DNA from 3 places in the Kribbella sp. NPDC048928 genome. Region 2 is predicted to be linked to each of the others. Evidence: riboswitches for the same ligand, from Rfam matches in the RefSeq annotation. Region 2 holds a riboswitch; each other region holds the start of a gene.
What was found. Region 2 has a riboswitch for FMN ahead of ribD (bifunctional diaminohydroxyphosphoribosylaminopyrimidine deaminase/5-amino-6-(5-phosphoribosylamino)uracil reductase RibD). Riboswitches for the same ligand answer to the same signal wherever they lie in the genome.

Region 1 (10,247 bases), on a different contig from region 2:
GGCCTGGCCAGCCGCCAGGCAGCCGAACGCCGCTACCTGCGACTCAAGCCCCACTCCACCGACGATGCCGCCACCACCCGCGAAGACCGCGTCCAGGCAGCCCGCGACCGACGATCTGGCGACCGCGCCGTCGCCGGATGGGCCCACGACAACGCTGCGGCGCTGCGCCAGCTCGCCGGGCAGATCACCGCATTGCCGACCGACACCACCAACCCGTCCACAGCCGGAGCAGCACCCGCTATCGCGCACCTCCGCGACGCGCTCGGCAGCAACAACGCCGCCGACCTGCTCCAGCCGCTGACCGCAGCCGGCGAGCAACTCCGCGACACCCACCCGGACCTGGCCGGTCAGGTCACCGATCTGACTCGGACCATCGATGCCATCCGCATGACAGACCTCGCCGGCCGCACGCCCGCGCTCGACGCAACAGACCCGGCGACCGAGGCGCATTGAGCATGGCGAGGGCGTCTCACGCCCGCAAGACCGCTGTACGGCAAGCCTGACCACTGACGTCGGCAGGCATGCAGGCTGTTTACGGCGATCGGGTGTGGGAACCGATCGCCGACGATCCAGCCGGGAGGGGTGCTATGACGGTCGGTGGCATTGACACCTATTACGACTACGACCAACGGCAGTGGATGTTCCGGCGCCTCGGGGGTGGCCCCGTACGACAGGTGCCCGTCTGTCCTGTCGTACGAGGTGCGCCGGAGGCGGAGGCTGAGCGACCACCAGTTGCGGACCCGCGCGTGCCCGCGAAGGTGCGGACGGTGCGAGATCAGAAGTGTTAGCGGGCGTCTTCCGGATCGGGGGTGGAGAGGGTCGCGGCCCAGTCGGTGGACCAGCGGATTAGGGGGCGGAGGGCGCGGCGGGCGCTGTGGCCCAGCTCTGTGAGGGCGTAGGTGGTGTCGGGGTGTTGCTCGACGACGCCTGCGTCGACCAGCTCGGTCAGGCGTTGCCGCAGGACGCTGGAGGACATGCTGTCGCAGCGCTCCTGCAGTGCGCGGAATCCGACCGGGCCGTGTTGCAGCTCCCAGATGATTCGCAGGTTCCACCTACGACCGAATAGGTCGAGTGCGGCCATCAGTGGCCGGCCGGTGCTCGATCCTCGGACCGCGCGTCCTGGCCTGGGTGTCGCCATCCGTCGTTCCGTCCCATCTTGCGGCTTCGATATCCGACACACTATCGTGCACCACATCGATTCGATTTCCGAAGCGCACAGGGGTGGCTTCGGGGGTCGATCACCACCAACGGAGGATGTTGTGCACAAGCTGCTGGTCCTGTATCCCGAGCCCGTCGATCCCGACCACTTCCGCGAGTACTACGTGAGCACCCATCTCCCGCTGGTCGCGAAGATGCCCGGCTTGCTCGCGTACCGCTACAGCTTCGAGGTGACGGCGACGCAGGGGGAGCCGCCGTACTTCGCGGTCTTCGAGGCCGAGTTCGCCGACGCCGCCGCACTGACCGCGTCGAGGGCGTCCGCGCACGGCCAGAAGGTGAGTGCCGATGTCGCCAACTACGCCACCGGTGGTGTGGTCGTCATGGACTGTCCGATGCAGAACGGCACCATCTGAGGCTCCTGCAGGTGGCTCGGCCAGATACTAGAGGTGTCTCTCTACAAGCCGAAGAGATATCGTCGCGGGCATGGGGAGACCGGCCACGCATACCGCGGACGCACTGCTTGACGCGGGCGTTGCGCTCTTCGCCGAGGGTGGCGCGAGGGCGGTGACGATGGCCTCGGTGGCGCGTGCTGCGGGTGCGCCGAGTGGATCGGTGTACCACCGGTTCCCGGATCGGCCTGCGCTGCTGCACGCGTTGTGGGCGCGGGCGGTGCACACCTTCGACGAGGCGTACCGGCTGCAGCTCGGCGACGCGCCCACTCCCGCCCACGCGGTCACGTCGACTGCTTGGATCGTGGATTGGTGTCGCGAGCAGCCGGGGACTGCTGCCGTACTGCATGCCGGCCATCGGGCGTTCTCGCGCGATCAGTGGGCGGCGGCCGACATCGAGGCGCTGGCGTCGTACGAGCGCAGCCGGGACCGGCGGCTGGCCAAGGTCGTTCGCGGGATCGCCGTTGCGGCGGATCGGCCGCGGGACGAGATCGCGTTCGCGATGGTCGACCTGCCGCTGGCGGTCGTTCGCCGGCACCTTCCGGGATCGGTACCGGCGGCAGCGACCGAGCTGGTACGGCGGCTGGCAACCTCCATCATCCTCGGCGACTCGTGATCGGGCTGTGCGCGAAGTCCTCGTCTGCTGTTGATGATCGTTGAAGTTGTGGAGAGATACCTCTAATATCGGAGCTGCGTCTCAGGGAGGGGTGGAAGTCCCCACCGGCGGTGATGGCGGCCCGGCCGATCCGGGCAGGTCGAGCCCGCGAGCGCCGACCTCGTCACGCGTTTCAGCCGGCGGGGGAGGGTCAGCAGATCCGGTGCGACTCCGGAGCCGACGGTCACAGTCCGGAATGAAGAGAACGTGACAGGCGAGGTCGTCTCGTCCGGTCACCGCACCCCCTGGGCATGTGTGTGAACAGGAGGAACAGTGACACACATCCCCACGGCATCGACCGACAGCTCACGCATCGCCGTGATCGCGTCGCGCTGGCATGCCGACATCGTCGACCAGGCAGTACGAACCTGCGTCGACGACCTGCGTACCGAAGGCCGCCAGGTCGACGTGTACAAGGTCCCGGGAGCCTTCGAGATCCCGTTGAAGGTCAAGCAGCTCGCCTCGACCGGGGAGTACGCCGCGATCGCGGCGTGCGGGCTGGTCGTCGACGGCGGGATCTATCGTCATGAGTTCGTGGCGGCGACGGTGGTGGATGCGCTCATGCGGGTTCAGTTGGAGACGGGCGTACCGACGTTCTCCGCGGTGCTGACTCCGCTGCACTTCCACGAGCATGACGAGCATCACGCGTTCTTCCGCGACCACTTCGTGATCAAGGGCCGCGAAGTCGCCCGAGCAATCATCGAAACCCTCACCGCCCCCAAGGTCGCCTAAGCCAGTACGCCCGCCCGCCGCCTGCCCGGCTGCCGCCCGGGCAGTTCGGGTTAGAGCGCGTGTGTCAGGGGGCCCAGGTTGAGGTTTTGGATGCGCTCGACGGTTACGTCGCGGACCGTGGGGAGTGAGCCCCAGAGGGCTTTGCCTCCTGGGGTCCGCAGGAGTGGTCCGACGGCTCGTTGGAAGCGGCCGGTTTCCACTGGGGTGCTTTCGCGAGGCGGGCCCACGGAGCCGATCAACCTGATACCAGGGGAGCCGGTGAATCGGCCGCGCAGTGCGGCTCGCAGCCACAGGCGTTTCCCGCTGTCGACGGCGATGATGGCGACTCTCGGTTCGCGCTCGAGGTTGGCCGCGAGTCTTGAGTTGAGTACGTCGAAGTAGAGCGCGGATCCCTTCTCGGTCAGCAACAGCGACCCGATCGGTGTGACATGTGGGGATCCGTCCGGGTTCGTGCTCGCGATGCTGCAGTGCAGTGAGGTGCGGATCGTACGGCGGACGACGCGTCTGGCCTGTGACCACTGGGCTTCGGTGATCATGAGCTACCGATGCGGTCGGGGGTCATCGGCCCTCCTTTTTTAGAGTGTTATCTCTAGAATGGTTGAAGCATACTCGCGGTGTGTCGGGTGTCACGGCGCCGGAGCGTGGGCAGTGCGACGATGCCAGTGGCGGAGTGCAGCGCCGAGCAGGAGTGCAGCGCCGAGAAGAGGTGGCGGATGATCGGCGATCGGTGGGGCGTCACCGACGAGGAGACCGAGGCCTCGTACGCGTGCGACCGATTCGCCCCGAAGCCCACGGTGCAGGCCTGGCGAGCTGTCACGATCGAGGCGCCGACGAGTGTCGTGTGGTCCTGGTTGATCCAGGTACGGCTCGCTCCCTACTCGTACGACCTGATCGACAACCTCGGACGCCGTTCGCCGCGCGAGCTCTTGCACCTCGACGATCCGGAGATCGGGGACCCGTTCAGCTCCTCCGGCGGACGGCCGCTCGGTCGGATCGTCGCGCTCGTCCACGAGGAGCACCTCACCGGACAGATCATCGGCGCCACCATGACGTACCGGCTCCTCGACCTCGGGGACGCCGGGACGCGCCTCGTCCTGAAGGTCGTCGGCGAGTACCCGCGGCCTCTCGCGCCGCTGCTGTCGGTCGGCGATCTGGTCATGGCCCGTCAGCAGTTGCTGAACTTCAAGAAGTACGCCGAGCAGCGCGATTAATCCGTTTGTCCGGGGGAGGCGCCCGACCTGAGGATGGGTGCCATGGCAATTGGCACCTCCTCGGCAGTTCGCTTTGTTGAGATGACCGGTACGGCGCTCGGCGCGTTGCTCGCCGGCGACCGTCCCGCGGCGGAGGCGGAGCTTGGCTTCGCCCTCGGCGACGAGTTCCTCTCCGACAGGGCCAAGTGGCTCTGGCAGTACCGTCTCGATCAGCTGACCGCCGATCCCAGCACCTTCGGGTGGCTCGTCAAGCTCGCCGTGGCCGGTGACGTCGTCGTCGGGTACGCCGGGTTCCACGGTCCGCCGGACGCGGACGGCATGGTCGAGATCGGCTACACGGTCGACCCGCCGTACCGGCGGCAAGGTCACGCCAGGGCGATCCTGACCGCGCTCCTGGAACACGCGGCCGCCGAGCCCTCCGTACGGACCGTGCGAGCCACGATCAGCCCCACCAACCAGGCCTCGCTGGCCACCATCGCGGGCTTCGGCTTCGTCGAGAACGGCGAACAGTGGGACGAGGAGGACGGCCTCGAGCTCATCTTCGAGCGCCCGAGCCGCTGACCCGAACTATTGCGTGGCGGCGTGCCGGGCGACCGCGTAGCGTCGCCGGGCATGAGCGAGATGTTCGTGACCTCCGGTCCGCTGCGGTTGTGGACCGAGCGGACCGGACGGCCCGATGATCCAGCGGTGCTGCTGATCGCAGGCGCGTCTGCCCAGGGCTACACCTTCCCGGATGCGATGGTCGACCGCCTGGTCGATCGCGGCCTGCAAGTGATTCGGTTCGACCATCGCGACACCGGGCGTTCGAGCATCGTCGACTTCGATGAGCATCCGTACGGTCTGACCGACCTGGCTGTTGATGCTGTGGCGATCCTGGACGCGTACGAGTTGCCGTCCGCCCATGTCGCCGGGGCGTCGATGGGTGGTGTGATCGCGCAGTGGCTCGGCGTCCACCAGCCGGATCGCGTGAGCTCGCTGACCTTGCTCTCCACCACGCCGATGGGCCGCGATCCTGGTCCGGTTGTGGAACGCGCCTTGGCCGGACAGCCCGCCGATCCGGACGAGCTGCCGCCGCCGACGGCGCGTTTCCTGCAGCATCTCGTCGACTCCGCGGGCACCGAGCCGGGCGTGGAGGCTGACGTGGTCACTTTCAGGGTGATGAACGGCGACGTTCTCCCGTTCGACGAGCCGGCCGCCAGAGCTGTACTCGAGCGCTGCTGGGCGAGGGCAACCGACCCGTCGGCCGCGGCCAACCACAGCCTGATCGGCCAGAAGATGGGCCCCGACCTGCTCGTGCCCTTGTCGACGATCACCGCCCCGACAACGGTCGTCCATGGAGACCAGGACCCACTCTTCACCCCAGCCCACGGCAAGGCCCTCGCGGCCGCTATCCCCGGCGCGCACCTCCACGTCATCCCCGGCATGGGCCACACCTACTACTCCCCAAACCTCCCCGACCAACTCGCCAACCTCATCGCCGGCGGGCGATGAGCCAGTTGTAGGCCTCGGTGCGGTGGTCGTCCTCGATCGTCGTGTGATCCTCGTCGGGGAAGTACGCCTGGATTCCGGGCACGAGCTGCGCGATCCGATGACCGTGCACTGGCGGCATGTTGCGGTCTCCTGCTCCGCCAGGTCGCCCCAGCGCTCCAGCCAACCCGCCGGATCTTGAGCAGGTCGCGAGCGTCGTCTCTGCGTCCTGTCGCCAGTTCGCGCGGGCGGTGGCTCGGTCGGTGAAGTGCCGCTCCAGTTCCTCGACACGTCCGCCGTCCTCGACCAGGATTTCGCCGCGGTCGGTCTCGAGCACGTGCGTGCGCACTTCGTCCATAGCGCATTCGTAGCAGCCGAGGCAGGAAGGTGGCGACTGACATAGTGCGCGATGTGATTGTGGGGGCTAGGTGGTTAGTAGGGCTTGTAGGGCTGCTGCGTAGGCGACCACTTGGGCGGTGGGTCTGTCGGTGCGCCACATCAGGCGCCAGTGGACCGGCGGGGCGTCTCGGAACGGAATGTAGGCGACGTCGGGGCGCATGTAGTAGCGCCTGAGGTGGGCGCTGATCGGGAAGACTCCGCGGCCGGCGCCGACGAGGGTCAGGAGCTCGTGGAACGACGCAGCTTCCGGACCGGACTCGCCCACGGATCGCCCTGCTCCAGATCGGTCAGAGGTGTGCAGGACGGTGAGGTTGGTCAGGTCGTTTGTTGAGACGGAGTGCCGGCTGGCCAGGGGATGGGTGGAGGGGACTGCGAGCATGCGGGCCTCGGTGATGAGCGGGGGGCCGGTGGCGAGGATGGCGTGTTCGGTGTCGAAGCAGGTGAGGAGCACTTGTATCTCGCCGCCGAGGAGCCACGGCACGGCGTCGGCGAGTTGGACTTCGCGGACGATGACGTCGAGACCCGCGGGGGGTTGGCGGGTCTTTAGGACGTCGGCGGCCTGGAGAAGGAGTTGCGCTCCGGCCGCAGTGAGATAGCCGGCTTGGAGAGTCCCGGTGATGCCGCGGGCCGAGGTGATGGCTCGTTCTACGGCGGCGACGATCTGGTCGCGGGCAGGGCCCAGGTCCTCGTACAGATCGCGGCCGAGAGGCGTCAGCTCGACGCGGCGGCTCGTGCGGTTGAACAGTGGGGCGCCGACGCGGCGTTCCAGTTTGCGGATCGTCTGGCTGACGCGGGCCGTGGAGACGTGGGTGCGCTCGGCGGTACGGCCGAAGTGCAGTTCTTCGGCGAGCGTCAGGAACATCTCCAGTTCGTAGCGCTCGAGCATGGCGCGGATCCCTTCGTTAACTCACACTTCACGAGCGTTGCACAGGTTCGCGTTGATCGACAGTGCTGCGCACCAGAGGGTGAAGGGGTCCGAGCTTCCCATGACGGGGCAGGAGAACCCATGCAGAACATCTCGCCGCTGATGCAACTGTCGATCGGCTTCTGGTCGTTCAAAGCGCTCGCAACCGCGTACGAGCTGGACCTCTTCAGCCACCTGTCCGGGACCGACGGTCACACCGTCGACGGGCTGGCCGAGCTGCTCGGCGTCGACCGGCGCCCCGCTGAATTGCTGGTGACCGCCTGCGCGTCCATCGGGCTGCTCGAGGGCAAGGACGGGCGCTACGTGAACAGTGCGCTGACCGACGAATTCCTCGTTCCTGGCAAGGACAATCACTTCGGCGGCTGGGTGCAGATGCTCGATCGCAGGCTCTATCCGGCGTGGGGTCGCCTGACCGAGGCAGTACGAACGAATCGGCCGACGAGCTGGAATCCTGACGAGCAGGCGCACCTGTTCGACAGTGAGGACCCTGAGCTCCTGGCGGTGTTCTGGGAGGCAATGCATTCCCTCTCGACGCTCACCGCGCGCGAGTTGGCGGCACACGTCGACTTGTCCGCCGCCACGGCACTCCTCGATGTCGGCGGTGGCTCCGGCGCGTACGACATCGAGCTGTGCCGCCGCTACCCCAATCTGCGGGCGACGGTCTTCGAGCTGCCACCGGTCTGCGACATCGTCACGAAACAGCTCGTCGCGGCAGGGCACGAGGATCGCATCGCCGTCACGCCGGGCGATTTCCTGACCGATTCCGAGCTGCCACCAGGACATGACGTCGTACTGCTGTCCATGATCATGCACGACTGGACGCCGGAGCAGGATCTGGCGATCTTGCGGAAGTGCTTTGCCGCGCTGCCTTCCGGTGGCCGGATCGTGATCAGCGAGTTGCTCGTGAACGACGAGAAAACCGGTCCGCCCGCCGCAGCGTTGATGAGTCTGAACATGCTCGTGGAGACAGTTGGTCGCAACTACACCGCGGCGGAGTACGAGCAGTGGCTGCTCGCCACCGGGTTCGTCGACATCCAGACTGTTTCGTTCGACGCTCCCGGCGCGAACGGCGCGGTTCTGGCCCGCAAACCGTGACGCACGGGGGGTCAGGGCTTGCGGAAGGTCCAGTGGCCGGATCCGACGGTGTACGTGTTCGGAGCAGTCGGCTGCAGGCCCGGCTCGGTGGTCTCCAGCGGCGCGGGTACGACGATGGTGGCCGTGACGTTCACCGGCACGTCGACGCTGAGAATCAGACCGTCGTCGGCCCGGCTCCACGAGGACGAGATGCGACCGCGGACGGTGTCGATCGACGCGGCCACGTGGCTGAGACCGTCAGGGATCTGGGGAGCGATCGTGACAGTGCGGTACCCGGCGGACGTCGGCTTGATCCCGGCGAGGACCGTGTAGAACGAGGCATTGATGCCGGCGAACATGGCGTGATCGTGGGTCTGCATGCCGGCCCGGTACGACCACTGTTCCCAGGTCGTCGTCGCGTCGTGGGCGATCTGGAACCCGAAGCCCGGGTACGTGGTCTGACCCAGCACGGTCAGCGCGACGTCGACGCGCCCGATCACGGCCAGGGCGTCGAGCAGGTACCGGGTGCCGAAGATGCCGGTGTCCAGATGCCCGTCGTCTGCGCCGAGAATGCGCTCGACGAGTTGGTTGCCTACAGCCCCCAAGCGCTCGGCCGGGACCATCCCGAACGCGATCGGCAGGATGCTCGTCACCTGCCGCCCGCTGCCGTACGTCGTGCCGTCGGCCTGGAGGAACTCGACGTTGAACGCAGACCGGATGGCGGCCGCGAGGTCGCTGTAATGCTTCACGTCAGCAGGCGTCCCGACCACGCCGGCCGCCTGTGCGACTGCGCAAGCCTGGCGGTACGCGAGCGCCGTGTTCACCAGTGAGCCCTCACTGAAGCACTCGCCTGCGGTGGCGCTTCCGAGACCGCCGTTCGACTCCGGGCCACGATCGGGCGGGCACCAGTCGCCGAACGCTCGATCCTCCGGCCAGATGTGTCCCGGTACGTCGGCCGCGTTGCGGGTCACGAACGCCTTCATCGCCGGATACAGCTCGTCCAGGATCGACCGGTTGCCGTACTGCTCGTACAGGGACCAGGCGAGTACTACCTGGCCGCCGGCCATGTCGGGCTGCTGTCCTTTGACATCGTCGCTGGGAAGCGCAGTACCGGGTGGCAGATCGCGCAGGTACTTCACGTAGAAGCGGTCCATCCCGAACTCGATGATCGACGCTTCGTGGTACGTCAGGACGTCCATCGCCGGCGGGGTCCGCTCGTCCCGGACCGGCGTGTCGGTGGGGAGGCTGAGGGAGTTGTTCAGAATGCTCCACCGGTTGTTGCGCCAGATCCGGTTGAGCAACTCGTCGGACGACGTGAACGTACCGGTGTCGGCGACATCAGCGTGGATCGCGCGCCCGGTCAGGGTATCCAGCGTCGGCGGGCCGGGGTGGCCGGTGACCTCGACGTACCGGAAGCCGTGGTAGGTGAACCGTGGCTCGTAGGTCTCGCCGCGTGGATCGCCGGAGAGCTTGTAGCTGTCGAGCGCGGCCGCGTCGCGGTTCGTCGTGACGTCCAGTGCGCCGTCGCTGTCCAGCTCTTCCGCGGTACGCATCCGGACAGTGGTGCCCGCGGGGCCGCGTACCCGTAGACGTGGCCAGCCGGCAATGTTCTGGCCGAGATCGAAGACCCACACTCCGGGCGTGGGCTCGGTCAGTGCGATCGGGCAGATGGTGTGCGCGACCCGGATCGCGGGTGCGGTCGCGGGGGAGGGAACAGCGTCCGGTGCTGGAACGGTACGCACCGGGAGCCAGTGGTCGGCATCGAATCCGGGAGTGTCCCAGCCGGTCTGCTCGAGGCGTGCGTCGTACGACTCACCGTCGTACAGGTCGTTGCTGGTGATCGGTCCGCCGTACCAACGCCAGGCGTCGTCCGTCCGGACAATCTGTTCGGTGCCGTCCGCGAGTTGGAGCTCCAGCAGTAGGACGGCCTGCAGCGGTCCGAGCCAACGAAAGCCGTACCGGCTGAACCGCGAGCCGTAACCGTTGCCCAGCCACAGCCCCACCGCATTGTGACCGCTGCGGATCAGCTGTGTGACGTCGTACGTGTCGTAGAGAATCCGGCGGTTGTACGGCGTACTCGCCGGCGTCAGGACCCGACCGTCGATCTTGTTGCCGTTGAGCCGAAGCTCATAGAAGCCGAGCCCGTGGACGTACGCACGCGCCGAGACAACTGCCTC
Region 2 (10,247 bases):
CGCGGGCAGTCCGGCGGCGTTGATCGCTGTACGGATGGATCTCGCGTGCTCGGGGCTGTTGCCGGCGTCGACGAGGACGCTGCCGCGATCGTCCGCGATGAGAGCGACGGACGGGCGGATCGCGTCCGGATCGGGGTCATGCGGGTAGATGAATACCCGGCCGGTGAGATGCTGGAGCATGTGGCCGACGATAGCCGGGAGCAAAGTCCTGCGAGAGTTCGCGAGCTGGGCGTCGTCGTCGGAAGCCTGCCGACCGGGCCGCTGAACGCGATCACCGACGTTCCGGGCGTACGCGTCGGGCACACCACGCTCACCGGCGACGGGCTGAACACCGGGGTGACCGCGATCGTCCCGGACGGCTGGGAGTCGGCCTTGCCGGCAGCAGTTGCTGTTGGCAACGGATACGGGAAGCTGGTCGGGAGTACGCAGGTGGACGAGGTCGGGGTGATCGAGACGCCGATCCTGCTGACCGGGACGCTCAGCACGTTCCGCGTGGCCGACGCCTTGATCACCTGGATCCTCGACCGCAATCCGAGCGCCACCAGCCTCAATCCGATTGTGGGCGAGACCAACGACGGCCATCTCTCGGACATCCGCCGCCGGCCGATCACACCCGCCCACGTCCACGACGCCCTGGACACAGCCTCCGCCGATCTCCCGGCGGAGGGCTGCTGCGGGGCAGGCACCGGCACCGCCGCCCTGGGCTTCAAAGCCGGCATCGGTACGGCGTCCCGCGCTCTCGACCAAGGAACCGTCGGTGCGCTCGTGCAGGCGAACTTCTCCGGCCTGCTGACCGTGCTGGGGCGACCGATCCCCGCCGAGCCGATCGATGCCGACGGCAACTCGTGCATGATCGTGGTCGCCACCGATCTCCCGCTCGACTCCCGCCAGCTCAGCCGGCTGGCACGGCGCGCGATCTTCGCGATGGCCCGCGTCGGCTCCGACTACGCACCCGGTAGCGGCGACTACGCGATCGCCTTCACCACCAGCCGTACGGCGGGCTACGCCGACCGCGACCTCCGCGCACCGTTCCAGGCCGTCATGGAATCGGTCGAAGAAGCCCTACTGAACTCGCTCACGGCCGCCGAGACCACGACCGGCTTCAACGGGCACACCGCGTACGCCGTCCCGCACGACCGGATCCGTCCGCCCAGCTGACCAGACCAGCACCCCGAAAGCGAACATCGCAGCCACGGTCCGGACCAGATGCGCCACCTGCCAGCGATCCCGTACGGCAGCCCAGTCCGGCGGCGGCTGCTGCACCGACCACGCGGCCTGGTCCGAGTTGATCGGCAGGTTGACCACGAACGTCGTCACGAACACCACCGCGAGCAGCACCACGGCCGCCACCACGACCCGCCGGCCGGTCCCCCGGCTGCGAATCGCCAGCAGGACGGTGGTGATGATCGCCGGGATCAATGTCACCGACGCCAGCTTGTCCAGCGAGTCGAGCTCCACCAGCCGTACCTGCGTGTAGACCGAGGCGTCGAACGCGCGCAACGAGTGCTCCAGTACGAGCACGCACAGCAGGAATCCGGCGAACAGCCCGCTGAACACCAGGCTCACACCACGCACGATCCGTGTCATCAGTACGCCACACCCACCGGCTGGCAGATCGTCGACGGCTCGTCGAGGACCTTGAGCATCAGATGCGCGACGTCCGCGCGCGACACCAGATACCCCCTGGTCACGGTTCCGCCGACCTCCGTCCGGTACTTACCGGTCAGCGCTTTGCTGTTCAGTTTCGGCGGCCGCACGATCGTCCAGTCCGCGGCGCTGCTCATGATCTCCGCCTCCATCAGCCGCAGGTCCGCGTACACATCGGCCGCGAACGCGTTGATCATCGGGTGCACGATGCGCCGGTTCAGGACGCTCTCGTCCGGCGGTACCGGTCCGAGCGGCGCAGCACTGACCGCGACAAACCTCCGTACCCCGGCCGCGTCCATCGCCGCCAAGATCGATTTCGTACTGCTGGACGCGACCGGACCGACCTTGCGACCGCGGGCGCCGACGCCGGAGATCACCGCCGTACTGCCGTCGATCGCCTCGCGCAGCGGGTCCGCCGCGTCCAGCCCGGGCACCCGGACCACTTCCAGCGACGGATGCTCCAGCTCGAACGCGGACGACGTACGGACGACCGCCGTCACCTTCTGGCCCGCGTCGAGCGCCTGCCGTACGACCTGACCGCCGATCCCACCGGTCGCGCCGAACACCGTGATCCTCATCGGAACCCCTCCTGTGCGCTACTCTGAATCTGCTCTGCAACTCATATAGTACGGAAATCATAAGATATGGAACAGACAGAATTGGGTGACGCGCGCCACCGTCGCCGGAGTGGGAACGAGATCAAGGCCGCGCTCCGCGACCTGCGGATCCAGCTCGCACTGATGAACCACCAGATCGGCGGCAAGCTGGCGCTGAAGGACGTCGACCTGGACTGCCTCGACGTCCTCGCCCGCAGCGGACCGCTGACGCCGAGCGCCCTGGCCCGCCAGGCCGGCCTGCACCCGGCCACGCTGACCGGGATCCTCGACCGGCTGGAGCGCGGCGGCTGGGTCGCGCGGGACCGCGCGCGGGCCGATCGCCGCAGCGTGACGATCCGGGTGCTGCCGGAGCGTGGGACCGAGGTGATCCGGCTGTACCAGCCGATGATCGGCGCGATGGACGGCGTCCTCGCGGACTACAGCGAGGCGGAGCTCGCGCTGATCGCCGAGTTCCTGCGCCGCAGTACCGAGGCCGGCGAGCAGGCCAACGGGGAACTGGCTCAGGAGTAGAGGTCGCGGATCCTCTGGCCGAGGTCTCTCAGCTCGGTGCGCAGCTCTTCGGGTTCCAGTACTTCGATTGCGTCGCCGAAACGGCTCAGAGTGGTCGCCGCGTTCGCGACCGACTCGATCGGGATCGTCACGACGACACTGCCGCCGGGCTCCGGTACGGCGGCCGCGACCGCCTTCACCAGAGCGGGGAACGAGACGTCGTACATCTTCATTGCGAGGCGGGGCGAGACCTTGAGGACAGCCTCGCCGGTGTAGCGGATCCGGTCGAACCCCTCGAGATGGTCCTGCCAGAACTGCGCGAGGCTGAAGTCGGCGTCGCGCTCGAACTCCTCATCGGTCGGCGTCAGTTCGAGGATGTTCGAGACACGGTACGTACGCAGCCCACCCGGCGTTGCGGCGACGACGTACCAAATGCCGTTCTTCAGCACGAGACCGTACGGCTCGAGCACGCGCTCGACCTCGCGCGGCTCCTCCCAGCGGCGGTAGCGCACCCTGACGCGACGGTCGTGAAGTACGGCATCGGCGACGGCCGAGAGCTGTGGTGAGGTCTCGGCATCCCGGTACCAAGCGGGCAGGTCGAGGTGGAAGCGGTTCTTCAGCCGGCCGGCGCGGTCGCGTTGATCGGGTGCGAGCGCTGCTAGCAGTTTGAGTTCGGCGGCGCTCGTCTCCGCGGTCAGCCCGAGCGCCGCGGCGGCGCCGGGCATGCCGACCAGGAAGAGCGCGGCGGCCTCCTGCTCGGTGAGGCCGGTCAGGCGGGTGCGGTAGCCCTCGACCAGGCGGTACCCGCCTGCGCGGCCCTGGTCGGCGTACACAGGAACGCCTGCCGCCGCGAGCGCCTCGACATCGCGGTAAATGGTCCGCAGCGACACCTCGAGCTCGTCCGCGAGCTCACGCGCGGTCAGCTGCCGGCGCGTCTGCAGCAACAGCAGGATCGACAGCAGTCGGCTCGAACGCATGCTCCGAGGTTAGCTCCGATCACTGCCATGGATTGTCAGGTATTACTCGCAGGCTGGTCGGTATGACGACTTGGACCAAGGTGACCGGCGACTTCGACTTCCTCAACGGGTACTTCGACGTCCGCCACCGGCAGCTGACGCGGGCGCTCGCGGGGTGCGACGAGTGGCTCGAGTACGACGGGACGTCGACCGCCCGGACGTACTTCGACGGACAGATCAGCATCGACGAGATGCGCTTCCCGACGAAGGGGACGTACGGGCTGTCGCTGCGGCTGTTCGACCCGGTGAGCGAGAAGTGGAGCATCTGGTGGGTCAGCAGCACCACGATGAAGCTCTACCCACCGGTGCACGGCGGCTGGACCGCGGACGGCTCGAGCTGCCGGCTGGTCGGCGAGGACACCCATGAGGGCCGGCCGATCCTGTGCAGCTACGAGTGGTCCGGCATCACGGACGAGTCGGCGCACTGGGAGCAGGCGTACTCGGCCGACGACGGCAAGACGTGGGAGACCAACTGGACGATGGACTTCACGCGGCGCGCCACGCCCCCACCTGCCCTCGACGTACCGAAGATCACCGACGACTTCGACTTCCTGGTCGGTCGCTGGTCGTTCCACAACCGGCGCCGGCGCCCTGTCCTCGGCGAGCCCTTCGAGTGGTACGAACACGACGCCACGATGGAAGCCACCACCTACTTCGACGGCTCCATCAGCTTCGACGAAGGCTGGTTCCCGAGCGAGAACTTCCGCGGCGCCACCTTCCGCCTGTACGACCCGCAGTCGCGCACCTGGTCCATCCACTGGATCAACAGCACCCGGGGCCACCTGGAAACCCCCGTCATCGGCACCTTCACCAGCGGCGTCGGCACCTTCGAAGGCCCCGACATCTGGGACGGCCAGCCCATCGACGTCCGCTTCCTCTGGACAGCCGGCACCGACAAAGCCGCCTGGCAACAATCCTTCTCCACCGACAACGGCCGAACCTGGACCCCCAACTGGCACATGCAACACACCCGCATCAACTAACGTCCCGATGACCGGTGAACCTTTCCGGAGAGTTTTTGCCGGTGGGTGCGGAATTGTTTCCGGAAAGGTGGCTGGTTGCCGTCCGACGGAGAGGCGGTTAGCGCAGGGTGCGGATGGCGGCGAGGGTTGAGAGGGCGGCCTGGGTGGCTTCGTAGCCTTTGTCTTCCCGGCTGTCGGGGAGGCCGGCCCGGTCGAGGGCCTGGGGGTCGTTGTCGCAGGTGAGGACGCCGAAGCCGACGGGTACGCCGGTGCTGACGCCGACCTGCATGAGGCCCTCGGTGGTTGCCTGGCAGACGTACTCGAAGTGCGGGGTGTCACCGCGGATCACGACGCCGAGGGCGACCACGGCGTCGTACCCGGACTTGGCTGCGTGCAACGACGCGACCGGGAGCTCGAACGATCCGGGCACCCGTACGACGGTGTGGTCTGTGACGCCGGAGTCCTCGAGGGCGCGTAACGCCCCGGCGAGCAGGCCGTCGGTGACCTTCGGGTGCCATTGGGCCGCGACGATCGCGACGCGGGCGCCGTCGACGCGGGGTGCCTCGATGGTGGGTGCTCCACTGCCCGACATCAGCCGGCTCCGTTCTCTTCGCTCAGCAGGCCGTCCGGGAGATGGTGGCCCATTCGGTCGCGCTTGGTGCGCAGGTACCGCAGGTTGTGCTCGGTCGGGTCGATGGAGATGCCGCGGCGCTCGACGACCTCGATGCCGTACCCCTGAACGCCCGCGAGCTTGTCGGGGTTGTTCGTCAGCAGCCGCACCGACTTCACGCCGAGGTCGGCCAGGATCTGCGCGCCCGTCCCGTAGTCGCGGGCGTCAGCCGGCAGCCCGAGGTCCAGGTTCGCATCCACGGTGTCGCGGCCGGCGTCCTGCAGCTCATAAGCCTGCAGCTTGTGCAGCAGACCGATTCCACGTCCTTCATGACCGCGCAAATACACGACAACACCGCCCTCGGCAGCCACCTGTCGCATCGCCTCTTCGAGTTGCGGCCCGCAGTCGCAGCGCAGCGACCCGAACACGTCGCCGGTCAAGCACTCCGAGTGCAGCCGCACCAACGTCGGCCCATCACCCAGCTCGCCGCGTACCAGTGCGAGCTGCTCCGACCCGTCCACCGTGTTGCGGTAGCCGTGGGCAACAAAGTCGCCGTACTGCGTGGGCAGCGTCGTGGTGGCGACCCGCTTGATCTGCGATTCGGTACGCCGCCGGTACCGGATCAGGTCGTCGATCGACACCAGTACGAGACCGTGCTCGTCCGCGAACGCGCGCAGCTCGAGCCCGCGCTTCATCGTGCCGTCGTCGTTCACCAGCTCGGAGATCACCGCGGTCGGTGTCAGCCCGGCCATCCGGGCCAGGTCGATCGACGCCTCGGTGTGACCCGGCCGGACGAGCACGCCGCCGTCACGACCGCGCAGCGGGAACACGTGCCCAGGCTGCACCAGGTCGTACGACTCCGAGGCCGAATCGGCGAGCACACGGATCGTCCGGGCCCGGTCGGCCGCGGAGATGCCGGTACTGATCCCGTCCCGCGCATCCACGGAGATCGTGTACGCGGTCCGCATCCGCTCGCGGTTGTGCGGCGTCATCAGCGGGATCCCGAGCCGGTCGAGCTCGGCGCCCTCCATCGGCACGCACACCACGCCGGAGCTGTACCGGATCAGGAACGCCAGCAGCTCCGGCGTCGCCTTGGACGCGGCGAAGATCAGGTCGCCCTCGTTCTCCCGGTCCTCGTCGTCGACCACGATCACCGGCCGGCCGGCGCGAATCTCCTCGATCGCGTGCTCGATCGTGTCCAGTTTCAGTACGTCGCCCATGTCAGCCCACCACCACCGGTTCGGGCGTCGCCGCCCGCTCGTTGTTCTGGATCTTCCACCAGGACGCGAATCCGAGCACGCAGAACAGCCCGTACACGACGTACATGGTCGCCGACGGGTAGAACTTCGCCTGTACGAGCAGCGGTACGCCGACCACGTCGACCGCCACCCAGATCAGCCAGAACTCGACGAACCCGCGGGCCATCCCGTACGTCGCCAGGATCGAGCCGGTGAGGATCCACGCGTCCCACTGCGGCCCCCACGAGCCGAGCGCCTTCAGCACGAAGTACGCGATCGCGTAGATCACGACGCCGATGCCGAGCAGCTCGAGCCGCTGCCGCGCGGTCGCCCACTTGGGCTGGACCGCGGACGCGGATCCGCCGTGCCGGGTCTGGTACCAGCGGTACCACCCGTACAGGCTGATCAGCGCGAAGAACACCTGACGGCCGGCCTGGCCCCAGAGGTCCTTGTCCTGCGGGGTGTCGAAGATCCCGCCGATGAAGACCGTGAACAGCAGGACGTTGCCGACAATGCCGACCGGCCACGCGGCGACCAGCCGGCGCATGCCGAACAGCGCGCTGGCCAGACCGAACACGTTGCCGACGATCTCGCGGACCAGCACCGGCGAACCGGCGATGGTGACCTGCGACGTCAACAACCAGTCAACGGGATTCACTTGGTGCCTCCGGCAAGTAGTCTCTCGACGTATTTCGCGATCACGTCGACCTCGAGGTTGACGGTGTCGCCGACCTTGTTGCGCCCCAGTACGGTGAGCTCGAGCGTGGTCGGGATCAGGCTGACCCCGAACGTCCCGGACGCGTCGTCGACGTCGGTCACGGTCAGCGAGACCCCGTCGATCGCGATCGAGCCCTTCTCGGCGATGTAGCGCAGGATCTCCGGCGGCGTACTGATCCGGACGTCCTCCCAGTGCTCACCGGGGCTGCGTGACGCGATCGTGCCGGTGCCGTCGACGTGGCCCTGGACGATGTGCCCGCCGAGTCGCTCGTGCGCGGCGACCGCGCGTTCGAGGTTGACCGTCGAGCCCTTCTCCAGTCCGCCGAGGCTGGTCCGCTGCAGCGTCTCGCGCATCACGTCCGCGGTGAACGTACCGCCGCCGTACTCGACGACGGTCAGGCAACAGCCGTTGACCGCGATCGAGGCGCCGAACGCGGCGTCCTCGGTCACCTTCGGCCCGCGGATGCTGAGCCGCGCAGCGTCTCCGTCCAGCAGGTCCAGGGACTCGATCGTGCCGAGCTCTTCGATGATGCCGGTGAACATCTACTTTCCTCCCAGAGGAACCAGGGTGAGCCGGACGTCGTCGGCGAGCCGCGTGACGTCCGTTAGTTTGAACCGCCGCAGGTGGTCGATCGATTCCGCGCCGAGATCGCCGACCGCGGCGTACCCCGAACCGAGCACGGCCGGGGCGACGTACGCGACGATCTGGTCGACCAGACCGGCGCGCAGAAAGGCTGCGGCCAGCGTCGGGCCGCCTTCGAGCCAGAGGTGCCGGATCTGCCGGTCGTCGAGCTGCCGGAGCACCTCGGCGGGATCATGGGTCGGCAGCAGCAGCGTCTCGGCGCGGTCGTTGCGGACCCGGGCCGACTCCGGGATCTCCCGGTCGCCGACCACCACCCGCAACGGCTGCCGAGCGGCCGGTACGTCGTCCTGATCGCGGACCGTCAGCTCCGGGTCGTCGTCCAGCACCGTCTGGGTGCCGACGGCGATCGCATCACACTCGGCGCGCTGCCGGTGGACGTCGGCGCGGGCGAGCGGGCCGGTGATCCAGCGGCTGGTTCCGTCCGGCGCCGCCGAGCGCCCGTCGAGCGTCGTCGCGAACTTCCAGGTGACGAACGGCCGGCCGACCCGGACGCTGTGCAGCCAGACGTGGTTGACCGCTTCGGCCTCGGCCTGCAGGACGCCCTGCACGACCTCGATGTTCTTGCTGATCAGCTTCTCCGCACCCCCCGCCGCGGTCCGGTTCGGGTCCGGTACGGCGTACACGACGCGTGCGACTCCGGCCGCGATCAGCGCATCGGCGCACGGCCCGGTCCGGCCGGTGTGGTTACAGGGCTCCAGCGTGACGTACGCCGTACCGCCGCGAGCCTGGGCGCCGGCCATCCGGAGCGCCTCGACCTCGGCATGCGGGCCGCCGGCAACAGCATGGAAGCCCTCGCCGACCGGATGCCCGTCACGGCCGGTGATCACACAGCCGACGACCGGGTTGGGATGTGTACTGCCGGTGCCACGTGCGGCCAGCTCGATGGCACGCCGCATCCAGGCGACATCCATCGGCGACACGTCGTTCACTACTCGGGCCCCTCGTCGTCACGGACGCACTCCGGGGCCTCCGGCCGGCCTGTCTGCTCCGTCGCCCACCGGGATCTCACCGATCCCGGCACCCGGTCCGTTGCCGGACCCTGCCGCCGTCACGTCCCGCGGGCCTCACAGCCCACGCTCCGCGCCGCCGGGCGCCAGAGCACACCCGCCGACCGCGTGCGCCTCCCATCCGGACTTTCACCGTCGGTCCTGGAATTCCACCAGGTCAACCGATCGCCGAACCGCAGCGACCGGGTCGCGGACTGTTACCGCCGGCTCGGAATTACACCGACCCCGGAGCACGCGAGTGGGTTTCACTCGTACTTCAAGTATGCCCTCCCCCACAACCCGCACCACGACCCAGGTCACATCCTGGTCCTCGACGCACTTGGGAGACGTGCCCTAAGTGTGGGACGGGTCGGGAGTGCATGGCAGGAGGCGGCGGGTGAGGGCGAGGGCTGTTGCGGCGACCGCGCAGGCGACTGCGACCGCGATGATCAGCGGGCGGTAGCCGAACGCGTCGGCGAGACCCGCGCCGGCCAGCGGGCCGGCCGCCTTGGCGATCGTGGTCGGCGTACCGAGCATGCCGGCGATCGTCCCGAACCCGGTCGCGCCGTATCGGTCCAGCAGGATCGCCGGCGTCGCGATCGACGACACCCCGAACCCGAGGCCGAACAGCACCAGACACCCGACCGCTCCCGCCACATGACGCCCCAGGACGGGCAGCAGCCCGATCGCGATCCCCTGCACGAACAGGATCACTGCAGTAACCGTCGCCATCGGCAACCACCGCGCCGACACGCTTGTGACCAGCCGCCCGGTCACCGACAACAGCCCGAGCAGACCAGCCAGGCTCGCCGCCCGCGCCGGCGGGTGCCCCAGGCTGACCAGATACAGCACGAGGTGCACAGAGATCACGGCCAGCGCCGCACTGTGTACGACAAACGCTCCCGCGAGCAGCCAGAACCCGGGATCGCTCAGCACCCTCGCCGGCGACGTGCTGTGTCGCACGCCGACAGCCGGCCGCGGCGGACGCCGCCGTACGGCGATCAGGTGCAGCGGGACCGTGATGGCGGCCACGGCACCCGCCAGGATGACCAGCGCAGTACGCCAACCTTGCGCGTGGGCGAGGTATCCGGTGAGCGGGATGAAGATCGAGCTGGCGAGCCCGCCGACCAAGGTGATGGTGAGGATCGAGTTGGTCCGCCGCTCCGGTGCGGTGACCGCCACCACGACGGCGAACGCGGGCGGATAGAGCACCATCGCCGACGCGATGCCGATCGCGACAAAGACTCCGTACAACTGGACGGTGTTGTGGACCTGCGACCAGGCGAGTACGGCGATTGCCGCGAGGACCGAGCCGCCCGTCA
Region 3 (10,247 bases), on a different contig from region 2:
GACAGATCCGCGAACAGCGGCAGGTCCCGCGGGGACGTTCTACCCAGTGCCACGTCGATCCTCCTCGTCGGCCCTGTCGGCGTGCTGCCCGCCGGGCCCGGCGGTCCGCCGATGTTTCCAGTCGGTAACTCTAACGTCTCACCGGAACCGCGGTCACTCCGCGTCCGAAAACTGTTGCCGGGAGCGAGTTTCGCCGAGGGTGGCGGCGACCAGCAGGACGGGCGGACGGCGGCGGTGGATCGCGAGGTGCGGATGCGCGGCGACCTGTTCCGGCGTCGGCAGCGGTTCGTCGATCAGGTCGAGCCGGAAGCCGTGCCTGCGCAGTACGGCGACGATCGTGCCGATGGTCCGGTGGTACTTGACCACACCGTCGACGAACCAGGTCCGTTCGCGGCGGCCCTCGTCGGCGTAATCGTCCACGACACAGTCGGCGGCCACGAGCGGCGCCGTCATGATCGGGTGCTCCATCGTGAACACGAACGCGCCGGACGCCGCCAGCCAGCGAGCCACCCGTCCGACCAGGGCGTCGAAGTCCTCGACATAGTGCAGAGCCATGCTGCTGACCACAAGGTCCGCGGATCGCTCCGGAAGGTCCAGGACCGCCAGGTCCGCGCGCTCGTACCGGACGCGAGGGTGCGGAACCGCCGCCGCGAGCATCTGCTCGGAGGCGTCGACCGCCAGCACCTCGGCAGCACCCGCCTCCGCCAGCCGGACCGCCGTACCGCCTTCTCCACAACCAAGATCCACCACGCGCGCGCCCTCGACCGGAGGAAGTGCAGCGGCCAAGGCCGGGATCTCCAGTGCGTCGTTGATACCCAGGCCGGTACGCCTGAGTTCGCGATACCCGTGCAGGAAGTTGGGATCGTCGTACAACTCGGACCCGTTCACAGCCACCATTCCAGGTCGTCAACCTTGATCATCGGCAGTAAACCACAGGGCAGTTCCACAGAACGTCGAGCGGGTTCAGGCAGCACGACGGCGTCGGCGGGTGCGGGTGGTGCGGCGCCGGACGGGGCGGCGAGGGCCTACCAGGCGGGGGCCGGCCAGGCGGTCTTCGAGGCGGCGGGCCTCGCGGCGGATCGGCTGCGCGACGTACTCACCGAGGATCAGGCCGGCTGCCAGCGCGACGCCGATCGCGACTGCGGTGGTGAGGCTCACGATGCCGAAGATGTTGCCGCGCGCCATCAACTCGTACAGGCCGCGGTAGATGGTCAGGCCGGGCAGCAGCGGGATCGATCCGGCGACGACCACAACCAGGGGCGGTACGCCGGTCCGACGGCCACTGGAGTATCCGCCGAGGCCGACCACGAACGCGGCCGCCGCGGTCGACCAGGCGGGTCCGAACGACGCCCTGGTCATCAGCGTGAACACCAGCGAGGCCAGGGCGCCCATCACCGCGACCGGCAGCAGCGCGCGCAGTGGCGCGTACGAGGCGTACGCGAAGGCGACTGCCATCACGGAACCCGAGATGACCATGATCGGGAGGTTCGCGAGTTGGATCGCCTGCGGTTCGATGCCGACGTTCAGCCCGAACCGCAGGCCCAGCGCGAGACCGAGCGAGACGCCCGCGATGATTCCGCCGGTGAGCAGCATCGCCTCGAGGCTCCGGGCCGCGGCGGTCACGTAATACCCGGTGATGGCGTCCTGTACGGCACCGGTGAGGGCGATCCCGGCCAGCAGCATAATGATGCCTGCGGCAACGACCAGGGACGGTTTGACCGGTGCGTGCACGGCGTACAGCACCAGGGCGACCGCGGTTGCGACGAAGGCACCGGCGACCTGCTGGTAGAACGCGGGCAGCCGCTGGCGGTTGAACCAGCGGTTGTTCAGGTCGATCACGATCGCGGTCAGGACCGCCAGCAGCGTGATCAGCCAGCCACCGCCGAGCAGCAACGTGGCGCCGCCGGCCATCACGCCCCACGCGAGCACCGCGCTCCACCGCGGATACGGCGGACCCGCGGACGTGATCCGTGCCAGATCGCGAGAGGCCTCCTCGCGGGTCAGGTCACCGCGGGCGAGCCGACGTACCAACTGGTCGACGTCGGTCAGCCGGGAGAAGTCCTGCGACCGGTACCGGACCAGGCGGATGTGCGTCTCGGGCGCGACGTCCGGCGCCGCCTGGTACGAGACCGCCATCGATGTGAACGTGATGTCGACCTCGCACCCGCGCAACCCGCCGGCCGCGGCGACACCGAGGATCGTGGCGGTAGCGTCCGCCGTACCCGCGCCGCTGGACAGCAACACCTCACCGACCCGCAACGCCAGGTCGATCGTGGCGTAGACCTCCCGCTGCTCCTCAGGCTCCATCTACCAACCGGTGGGCCATGGCGAGGTCGGTGATCAGGATGTTGATCCAGCCGCCGAGCAGGGCGGCGCGGATCGCGGAGTACTTGCGGTCGCCGCCGGCCACACCGATCCGGCGCGGCACCGCCAGCAACTCCTTCGCGGTCACCCCGATGACCCGCTGGTCGAACGTCGAGCGCACGAGCTTTCCCTCTTCGTCGAAGAACCGGAAACACACGTCCCCGACGGCACCGAGCCTGCGGAGCTCGTCCTGGTCGGCCTCGGCGACCGCGTTCCCGCTGCGCTGCAGCAGCGGCGAAGGCTCGAGGCTGCCGATCCCGACCAGGGCGTCGGTGAGTTGTCCCCACGTGCCCAGAACGTCCCGAACTGACACGTCGCTCATCATCGCCCGGCGTACCGCAGGCGTCCCGACCAGGCCGGGCGCGGGCAGGTACACCGGCATCCCACCGGTCAGCTCGGCGAACCGCGCGGTCAGCCGCGTCGCCTGCATCTGCACCGCAGCGTCGCCCAGACCGCCGACGATCTGCACCACCTTGTCCACCACCGGGACGCTCTTGCGCGGCATCCGGTCGACGGCCGCGATCAGCGTCTCGCTCCAGGACGAGATCCCGACCACGTGCCCGCCGGTGAGCGTCATGTCCAGGTACGCAGAGGCGCCCGACCCGAGCGCGGGCAGCACCTCGTCGCCGGCCCCGGCGGTGTCGACGACGACCGCGTCACGCAGCCCGTACCGGCCCTGCAACTCGTCCTCGAGGTCGCTGTGCACGCCGCTCGGCATGGTCACCACGGTGTGCACGATGCCGACCTCGACGGCCTGCTTGAGCATCCGGGACACCCGCGCCTGGGACAGGTTCAGCTCGGCGGCGATCTGCGGCTGGCGGATGCCCTTCTCGTGGTACATCCGGGCCACCTTCGCGAGCAGCCGCAGCTCGTCCAGCCCCGGCTGGCGCACACCACGGTTGCTGTTCACGGGTCCCCTCTCACGATGATCAGACTGGACTATAGGCAGATGAGACGGACAAGACACTCCCGAACTGCGGACGTGCCCTAAGCTGATCGGTGAAAGAACACACGTGCTCTGGGGTCGGTGAAATTCCGAGCCGGCGGTGACAGTCCGCGACCCGCGACTTCGTCAGAAGTAGCGGTTGACCTGGTGGAACTCCGGGACCGACGGTGAAAGTCCGGATGGGAAGACGCACGTGGCAGCTGCACGTCCCCGGACGGGGTCGTGAAGCTTGTCGTTGCCCCGGAGTGCTGGTGAACACACTGCCGAGAGGACAGCGACCGTGAACACCCTCACCAGCCTTGACACCATCGAACGTGCCGTCGCCGAGCTCGCCGCCGGACGGCCGGTAGTCGTCGTCGACGACGAGGACCGCGAGAACGAGGGCGACCTGACCTTCGCCGCGAGCCTCGCAACGCCCGAGCTGATGGCCCTGCTCGTCCGCCACACCAGCGGGTACGTCTGCGCGCCGGCCGCGTCCGAGATCCTGGACCGGCTCGAGCTGCCGTTGATGGTCCCGAACAACCAGGACAGCCTGCGAACGGCGTACACGATCTCCGTGGACGCGGCGACCGGCGTCGGAACCGGCATCTCGGCCGCGGACCGGGCCCGGACCGTCCGTGTGCTCGCCGAGCCGTCGGCGCAACCCGCGGACCTGATCCGGCCCGGCCACATCCTGCCGCTGCGCGCGGTCGACGGCGGAGTCCGGCAGCGGCCCGGTCATACCGAGGCCACCGTCGAACTCGTCCGCCTGGCCGGCCTGCCGCCGGTCGGTGTGATCGGCGAGCTGATGAACGACGACGGCACGCTGATGACCGGCACCGACCTGCGGGCGTTCGCCGACGCTCATGGCTTCGCGATGATCTCGATCGCCGACCTGGTCAGCTACCTGTCGTGACCAGTTTGCGGGCGGCTGCGGCGATGCCGTCGGCGGACAGGCCGTACCGGTCCAGCAGGTAGCCGGCCGACCCCGTGGGGGCGAACTCGGGAATCCCGAGGATCGTCACCCGGGCCGGATGCTGCTGTACGACGGTCTCGGCGACCGCACCGCCGAGACCGCCACCGGACACCGCCTCCTCGGCGGTCACGATGCCGGCCGTCTCCCGCGCGGCCGCGACCACGGCCTCGGTGTCCAACGGCTTCACCGTCGGCATCGAGAGCACCCGCGCCGAGATCCCCTCCCCGGCAAGCTGTTCCGCGGCGGCCAGCGCCCGCCACAGCACGGTGCCGTTACTGATCAGCGTCACGTCGCCGCCGTCCCGTACTGTGATCGCCTTGCCGAGCTCGAACGAGTAGTCCTCGGCGTACACCTTCGGCACGCTCATCCGGCTGACCCGGATGAACACCGGCCCCTCGGACGCAGCCGCCCAGCGCAACGCGGCCGCGGTCTCGATCGGGTCAGCGGGCACGATGATGGTCAGGCCGGCGATCGCGCGCAGCCAGGCGATGTCCTCGATCGAGTGGTGCGTCGGGCCGAGTTCGCCGTACGCGACACCGGGGCTCATCCCGCAGAGCTTGACGTTGGTGTTCGAGTACGCGACGTCGGCCTTGATCTGCTCCAGCGCGCGGCCGGTGAGGAAGCAGGACGCCGCCGACACGAACGGGATCCGGCCGCCGTTCGCCAAGCCGGACGCGACGCCGACCATGTCCTGCTCGGCGATCCCGACGTTGATCAGCCGGTCCGGGAACGCCTTGCGGAAGCTGTTCAGCTTGCTCGATCCGACCGAGTCGTTGACCACGCCAACGATCCGGTGGTCCGCGTGCGCGAGCTCGGCGAGCGTCTCGACGTACGCGTCCCGGCAGTCGTACCGCGGCTGGTCCGCGATCGAGCGGGTCTCGACGACTGTCATTGCAGCTCCTTCAGGGCCTGCTGGTACTCAGCGGCATCCGGGACCCGGTGGTGCCAGGCGACGTTGTCGCTCATGAACGAGATCGGGTGACCCTTGTGCGTATGGGCGATCACGAACGTCGGCCTGCCCGGCTCGACGGGCACCGCGGACAGTACGTCGAGCAGCTCGCCGTGGTCGTGCCCGTTCACCTCGACGACGGCGAGCCCGAACGCGGCCGCCTTCGCCGGCAACGGGTCCAGCTCGTTGGTCTCCTGGGTGGTCGCGCCCTGCTGCAGCCGGTTCCGGTCGACGATCACGGTCAGCCGGTCCAGCCGGTACTGCGAGGCGGCCATCATCGCCTCCCAGTTCGAACCCTCTTGCAGCTCGCCGTCTCCGACCAGGACGTACGTACGGCGCGACGAGCCGTCGAGCTTCGCGGACAGCGCGTGTCCTACTGCGATCGGTAGACCGTGCCCGAGCGGACCGGTGTTCGCCTCGACGCCGGTCACCTTGTTCCGGTTCGGGTGCCCGTTGAGCGCGGACAGTGGCTTGAGGAACGTCGCGAGTTCCTCGACCGGCAGGTACCCGAACGCGGCCAGCGTGGTGTAGAGCGCCCCGGCGACGTGGCCCTTGCTCAGGATGAAGCGATCCCGCTCGGGGTCGTTCACGCTCTGCGGCGAGATGTCGAGCACGGCGCCGTACAGCGTGGCCAGAATGTCGATTGCGGAGAAGTCGCCGCCGATGTGGCCGGCACCGGCGTGGTGCACCAGCTTGAGGTCCTGGATCCGGATCTGCCGGGCGGCCTCGGCGATGTGCGCGACCCGCTCGGCGCGCTCCGCGTGCACGGGCAGTCGCCCGGGCACCGGCATTGTCGTGTGATCAGTTGTGAGGGTCATGGGGCCTCCCGGTCTGGACTGAGGAGCGGAGGGAGCGAAGCGACCGGAGCGACGAGGGAAGACCGGGAGGCCCCATGACCACGCCGGCGCCGAAGGCCCGGCCAAAAGCACAGCGTCATGCGATCTCTGCCATGGAACTCAGCAGGACCTTCTGGACCAGCTTCTGTGCCGCGAGCGCGTCGTGCGACGCCTGCGCGGCGGCGAGCGCCTCTTCGTCCAGTACGTCGAGGGCGTGGTGCACCGCCTTCAGGAAGGTGATCGCCTGCTTCGCGGCCTGCACGCTGTCCTCGCGGAACGGGAACTGGTCGAGCTGCCAGACGCCCTCCCAGTTGTTCTTGCGCAGCGTGTGGAAGAACTCGAACGTCTCCACCAGGTGCACCGAGCCGACCACCATGTCGTCGTCCCAGCCGCGCAGGTTGTCGTTGACGTCGATCGCGAAAAGCCGGCCGTAGTCGATCGCCAGCTGCGCCGCGTCGGCCGGCGTCTCCTGGCCGTACAGCGAATGCCCGAAGTCGAGCAGGATGCCCAGGTTCGGCAGGCCGATCTTCTCGATGCCGAGCAGCGTCCGAGCGACGTTCGGGAAGATGATCTTGACCCGCGGCTCGCGCGGCTTGTACTCGATCACGAAGTTGATGTCCGGATGCGCGGAGACCAGTTCCTTCAGGCCGTCCAGCGCGAGGTTCCAGATGTCGTGGTAGTTCACCTGGAACGGGTAGTCCCAGCCGTCCTGGCCCGGCCACAGCTTCACGTACGAACAGCCGAGGTCCTTCGCCAGCTCGGTTGCCTGATGCAACAGTTCGAGCGCCTGCTTGCGCTTGGCCGGATCGGGGTTGGTCAGCGAGCCCTTGACGAAGTCCTTGGTGTAGATCTCGGGCGTGATCGCGATCGCCTTCAGGTGGTTGCGTTGCAGCGCATCCTTGACCTCGTCGAGCGTCCCGTCGTAGCCGGCGAACGGCCAGTTCAGATCGACCACCGACAGGTCGCCGACGGCACCGGCACGGTCGATCTGCTCGAGCAGTCCGACGGGCTCGCCGTACCCGTCGGTGGCGTAGCGGTCCTTGTAGGTGGCGAAATGCCAGATGCCTGCACCGAAGACCGGCAGGTCAGTCATGAGTCTCTCCTTGTACGGGGCGGTGGGGACTGCTATTGGGCGGGCGCGCGAAGCGGCGGATCTTGGCGAACATGTCCTCGAGCAGGAACCGGACGTCGACCTCTTCGCAGACCTGGATCGGGTTGTCGGTGCCGGGCAGGTACCAGCCGTCGACGCCGAACCGCGGCGCCGGACGGGTCCGGAAGTTGCCGCTGTGCGGGTACAGCATCAGCGAGATCGCCGGCGAGTCACCGAGCGAGCGGGACTCGATCGGCTCGCCGTGCCACTTGTCGTTCCACTCGATCAGCTGGTCGACGAGGTACCGGCCGAGCGGACCGGCGTCGCCGATCTTCTCCTCGAGCTCCGCGTACCCGACCGAGACCTTCGTGTAGACGTCGCTCGGCACCTGCCACACGGTCATGCCGGATCCGAAGACCACGTTCGCGGCGTGGATGTCGTTCGAGAGGTTGAACTCCATCCGGTGATCGGCCGCGTAGCCGTTGTAGCCGCGGCCACCGATCCAGATCACGACGACATCCCGGCGTACGAGCTCAGGGTCGAGCAAGATCGCCGACGCCAGGTCGGTGAGCGGGCCGAGGAACGACACGAACAGCGGGTCGTTCGCGGACGCGAGCTTGGACTCCTCGATGATCAGCCGGGCACCGTCGGAATCGACCGGGGTCTGCTCGTCCGGGAGACCCGCCGGCGCGCCGTTCGCGACGGTGATCTTCCCGGTCAGGTCGGTCAGGTCCAGCAGCAGGTCGATCTCCTCGCGGGACTCCTCCATGCTGCGGTCCGACCGCCAGGTGCCGAAGTGCGCGGGGATCAGCCCGCGGACGTCGAACGTCGGGGACAGCAGTCCGTGCACAATGGCAAACTGGTCGTCCGCCTCGTTCTTGGCATCGGTATCGATGATCACCCGCCGCCGGCCACCTCGCACGTGAACTCTCCTTCGATGCACCCGAATATATATTCAGTACTGCATAGCCTGTCGTCATGAGTGTCGCCACGCGGCTAGAGTCCCGTCAAGGGCTCAGTTGAATCTTGGAGGGGCGATGACCCAGGCGGTACTCGCGATCGACCAGGGCACGACCAACTCCAAGGCGGTCCTGGTCGCCGCCGACGGCCGCGTGCTCGCGTCCGGTTCCTCCCCCGTCGCGCTGTCGACCCCGCGCCCCGGCTGGGTCGAGCAGGACGCCGAGGATCTCTGGCAGAGCGTGCTGATCGCGATCGCCGCCTGCCTCCGCCCGGACGTGGAACTCGTCGGTCTTGCGCTGTCCACTCAGCGCGAGTCGGTCGTTGCCTGGGACCACACAAGCACCCCGATCGGCCCGGTCCTCGGTTGGCAGGATGTCCGTACGAGCGCGTGGTGCGCCGATCTGCCTTCCGCGGTTGACGATCTGGTCCGTCGACGTACCGGGCTGCGCGTCGACCCGATGTTCTCCGCACCGAAGATGCGCTGGCTCCTCGACCGGGCGGACGCTCGCGTCGGCACCGTCGACTCCTGGTTGATCCATCGCCTGACCGGTTGCCAAGAGCACCTGACCGAGGCCGGGAACGCGTCGCGGACCTTGCTGTACGACGTGGTTGCGCTCGACTGGTCGGACGAGCTGCTCGACGCGTTCGGCGTACCGCGGTCGGCGCTCGGTGACGTACGGCCGTCGAACGCCGGCTTCGGGGCGACGAAGGGCGTTCCGGGGCTGCCCGACGGGATCCCGATCGTCGCCGTACTGGCCGATTCGCACGCGGCGATGTACGGGCAGGGGTGTACGCAGACGGGGATGGTCAAGGCGACGTACGGGACCGGATCGTCGGTGATGACACCGGTCCCGGACTTCGTACCGGCTGGGTGCACGCTCGCCTGGCTGACCGACCGGCCGATGTACGCACTCGAAGGCAACATCGTCTCCTCCGGCGCCGCGCTCGTCTGGACCGCGGACCTGCTCGGCCTGCCCGACGTCGGCGCACTGATGGCGCTGGCCGCAACCGTCCCGTCGGCCGACGGCGTCATACTCGTGCCGGCCTTCACCGGGCTCGGCGCACCGCACTGGGACCGCGAAGCGCGCGCCACCCTCACCGGCATGAGCAGCTCCACAACCCGCGCCCACATCGCCCGGGCCGCAGTCGACGCCGTCGCCCACCAGATCTGCGACATCACCGACACCATCCCCGGCCCCCTGACCAGCCTCCGAGCAGACGGCGGCGCCACCGTCTCCGACCTCCTCATGCAAACCCAAGCCGACCTACTAGGCGCCCCCGTAGAAGCCGCCAACCTCCCCGAACTATCAGCCCTAGGCACCGCCCACCTAGCCTGGACCACCCTCACCAACCCCACGCCCCGCCCTCACTCTCAACCCCACTCTCAACCCCGCCGAACCTTCACCCCCGCCACCTCGAACACCCCCACCAACACCCCCGCAGACTCCGCCGCCGCCCCCACCCAAAAAAACCCCACCAAAGCCGCGACCTCCACCGCCCACACAACCCCCACCGAAGCCCCCGCCTCCGATCCCACCCACCGCGCCCAGCGCCGAGCCGCCTGGACCGCCGCCATCACCAAGACCAGAACCACCCAAGCCTGACCCCGCCGCCCGCCCCCACCACGCGAACCAACGCCACCTCCACCACCCGCCCGGACTGCCTGCCCACCACCACACGCGCCGGCGCCACCTCGACCACCGTCCGCCCTGGGCCCGCGTGGCCGGCCGCCATCGCCACCATGCAGCCGCACAACCCGACTCACACACGGCGCCAAACCACGGCAAGCAACTCCCCTCCACCGACGCCGCCACCGACCGCACTGACCGCACCGACCGCGGGCCCGCCCGACCCCATCGCCACAACCCGGTCCGTACGAGCCCGGCATCACCCCCGGTCGCCACCTAAGCTCCCGCCACCTCCACCCCTGCCGTCCCCCCGCCCCACACCACCACCCCGCCACCACCACCTCCGATGGCGCCACATCCAATGGGGCCACCTCCGATGGGGCCACCTCCACCGCCACCGATCGCGCCCCGCGTCGCACTGGATGCCCCAGTGGCATCCCCACCGCCCAGGCCGCCAGCCTGACCTCACAACGCCCGCCGACGCCACCATCACGCCCCCGGCGCCACCAGCGCCGCCAG

Region 1: linked by a shared signal. The riboswitch ahead of ACGFI6_RS22470 (6,7-dimethyl-8-ribityllumazine synthase) and the one ahead of ribD (bifunctional diaminohydroxyphosphoribosylaminopyrimidine deaminase/5-amino-6-(5-phosphoribosylamino)uracil reductase RibD) in region 2 are both predicted to bind FMN.
Region 3: linked by a shared signal. The riboswitch ahead of ribB (3,4-dihydroxy-2-butanone-4-phosphate synthase) and the one ahead of ribD (bifunctional diaminohydroxyphosphoribosylaminopyrimidine deaminase/5-amino-6-(5-phosphoribosylamino)uracil reductase RibD) in region 2 are both predicted to bind FMN.

Annotation. Positions count from the first base shown of each region.
Region 1 is NZ_JBICUC010000005.1:86,931-97,177, forward strand. It holds gene ACGFI6_RS22450 (hypothetical protein) at 1-453, shown strand, start outside; gene ACGFI6_RS22455 (winged helix-turn-helix transcriptional regulator) at 785-1,138, opposite strand; gene ACGFI6_RS22460 (EthD family reductase) at 1,260-1,571, shown strand; gene ACGFI6_RS22465 (TetR/AcrR family transcriptional regulator) at 1,642-2,223, shown strand; FMN riboswitch at 2,298-2,473, shown strand; gene ACGFI6_RS22470 (6,7-dimethyl-8-ribityllumazine synthase) at 2,536-2,994, shown strand; gene ACGFI6_RS22475 (pyridoxamine 5'-phosphate oxidase family protein) at 3,045-3,530, opposite strand; gene ACGFI6_RS22480 (hypothetical protein) at 3,651-4,205, shown strand; gene ACGFI6_RS22485 (GNAT family N-acetyltransferase) at 4,248-4,766, shown strand; gene ACGFI6_RS22490 (alpha/beta fold hydrolase) at 4,818-5,696, shown strand; gene ACGFI6_RS22495 (hypothetical protein) at 5,677-6,030, opposite strand; gene ACGFI6_RS22500 (LysR family transcriptional regulator) at 6,097-6,957, opposite strand; gene ACGFI6_RS22505 (methyltransferase) at 7,078-8,091, shown strand; gene ACGFI6_RS22510 (family 78 glycoside hydrolase catalytic domain) at 8,103-10,247, opposite strand, start outside.
Region 2 is NZ_JBICUC010000012.1:211,498-221,744, reverse strand. It holds gene ACGFI6_RS39355 (MBL fold metallo-hydrolase) at 1-180, opposite strand, end outside; gene ACGFI6_RS39350 (P1 family peptidase) at 181-1,158, shown strand; gene ACGFI6_RS39345 (anthrone oxygenase family protein) at 1,063-1,587, opposite strand; gene ACGFI6_RS39340 (NAD(P)-dependent oxidoreductase) at 1,587-2,225, opposite strand; gene ACGFI6_RS39335 (MarR family transcriptional regulator) at 2,292-2,774, shown strand; gene ACGFI6_RS39330 (helix-turn-helix transcriptional regulator) at 2,765-3,730, opposite strand; gene ACGFI6_RS39325 (hypothetical protein) at 3,793-4,752, shown strand; gene ribH (6,7-dimethyl-8-ribityllumazine synthase) at 4,850-5,323, opposite strand; gene ACGFI6_RS39315 (bifunctional 3,4-dihydroxy-2-butanone-4-phosphate synthase/GTP cyclohydrolase II) at 5,323-6,561, opposite strand; gene pnuC (nicotinamide riboside transporter PnuC) at 6,563-7,237, opposite strand; gene ACGFI6_RS39305 (riboflavin synthase) at 7,234-7,839, opposite strand; gene ribD (bifunctional diaminohydroxyphosphoribosylaminopyrimidine deaminase/5-amino-6-(5-phosphoribosylamino)uracil reductase RibD) at 7,840-8,850, opposite strand; FMN riboswitch at 9,051-9,184, opposite strand; gene ACGFI6_RS39295 (MFS transporter) at 9,280-10,247, opposite strand, start outside.
Region 3 is NZ_JBICUC010000002.1:334,974-345,220, forward strand. It holds gene ACGFI6_RS08405 (cyclic nucleotide-binding domain-containing protein) at 1-53, opposite strand, end outside; gene ACGFI6_RS08410 (class I SAM-dependent methyltransferase) at 154-888, opposite strand; gene ACGFI6_RS08415 (threonine/serine exporter ThrE family protein) at 964-2,307, opposite strand; gene ACGFI6_RS08420 (sugar-binding transcriptional regulator) at 2,297-3,274, opposite strand; FMN riboswitch at 3,374-3,507, shown strand; gene ribB (3,4-dihydroxy-2-butanone-4-phosphate synthase) at 3,591-4,205, shown strand; gene ACGFI6_RS08430 (transketolase family protein) at 4,189-5,157, opposite strand; gene ACGFI6_RS08435 (transketolase) at 5,154-6,032, opposite strand; gene ACGFI6_RS08440 (sugar phosphate isomerase/epimerase family protein) at 6,148-7,143, opposite strand; gene ACGFI6_RS08445 (nucleoside hydrolase) at 7,136-8,062, opposite strand; gene ACGFI6_RS08450 (FGGY family carbohydrate kinase) at 8,178-9,704, shown strand.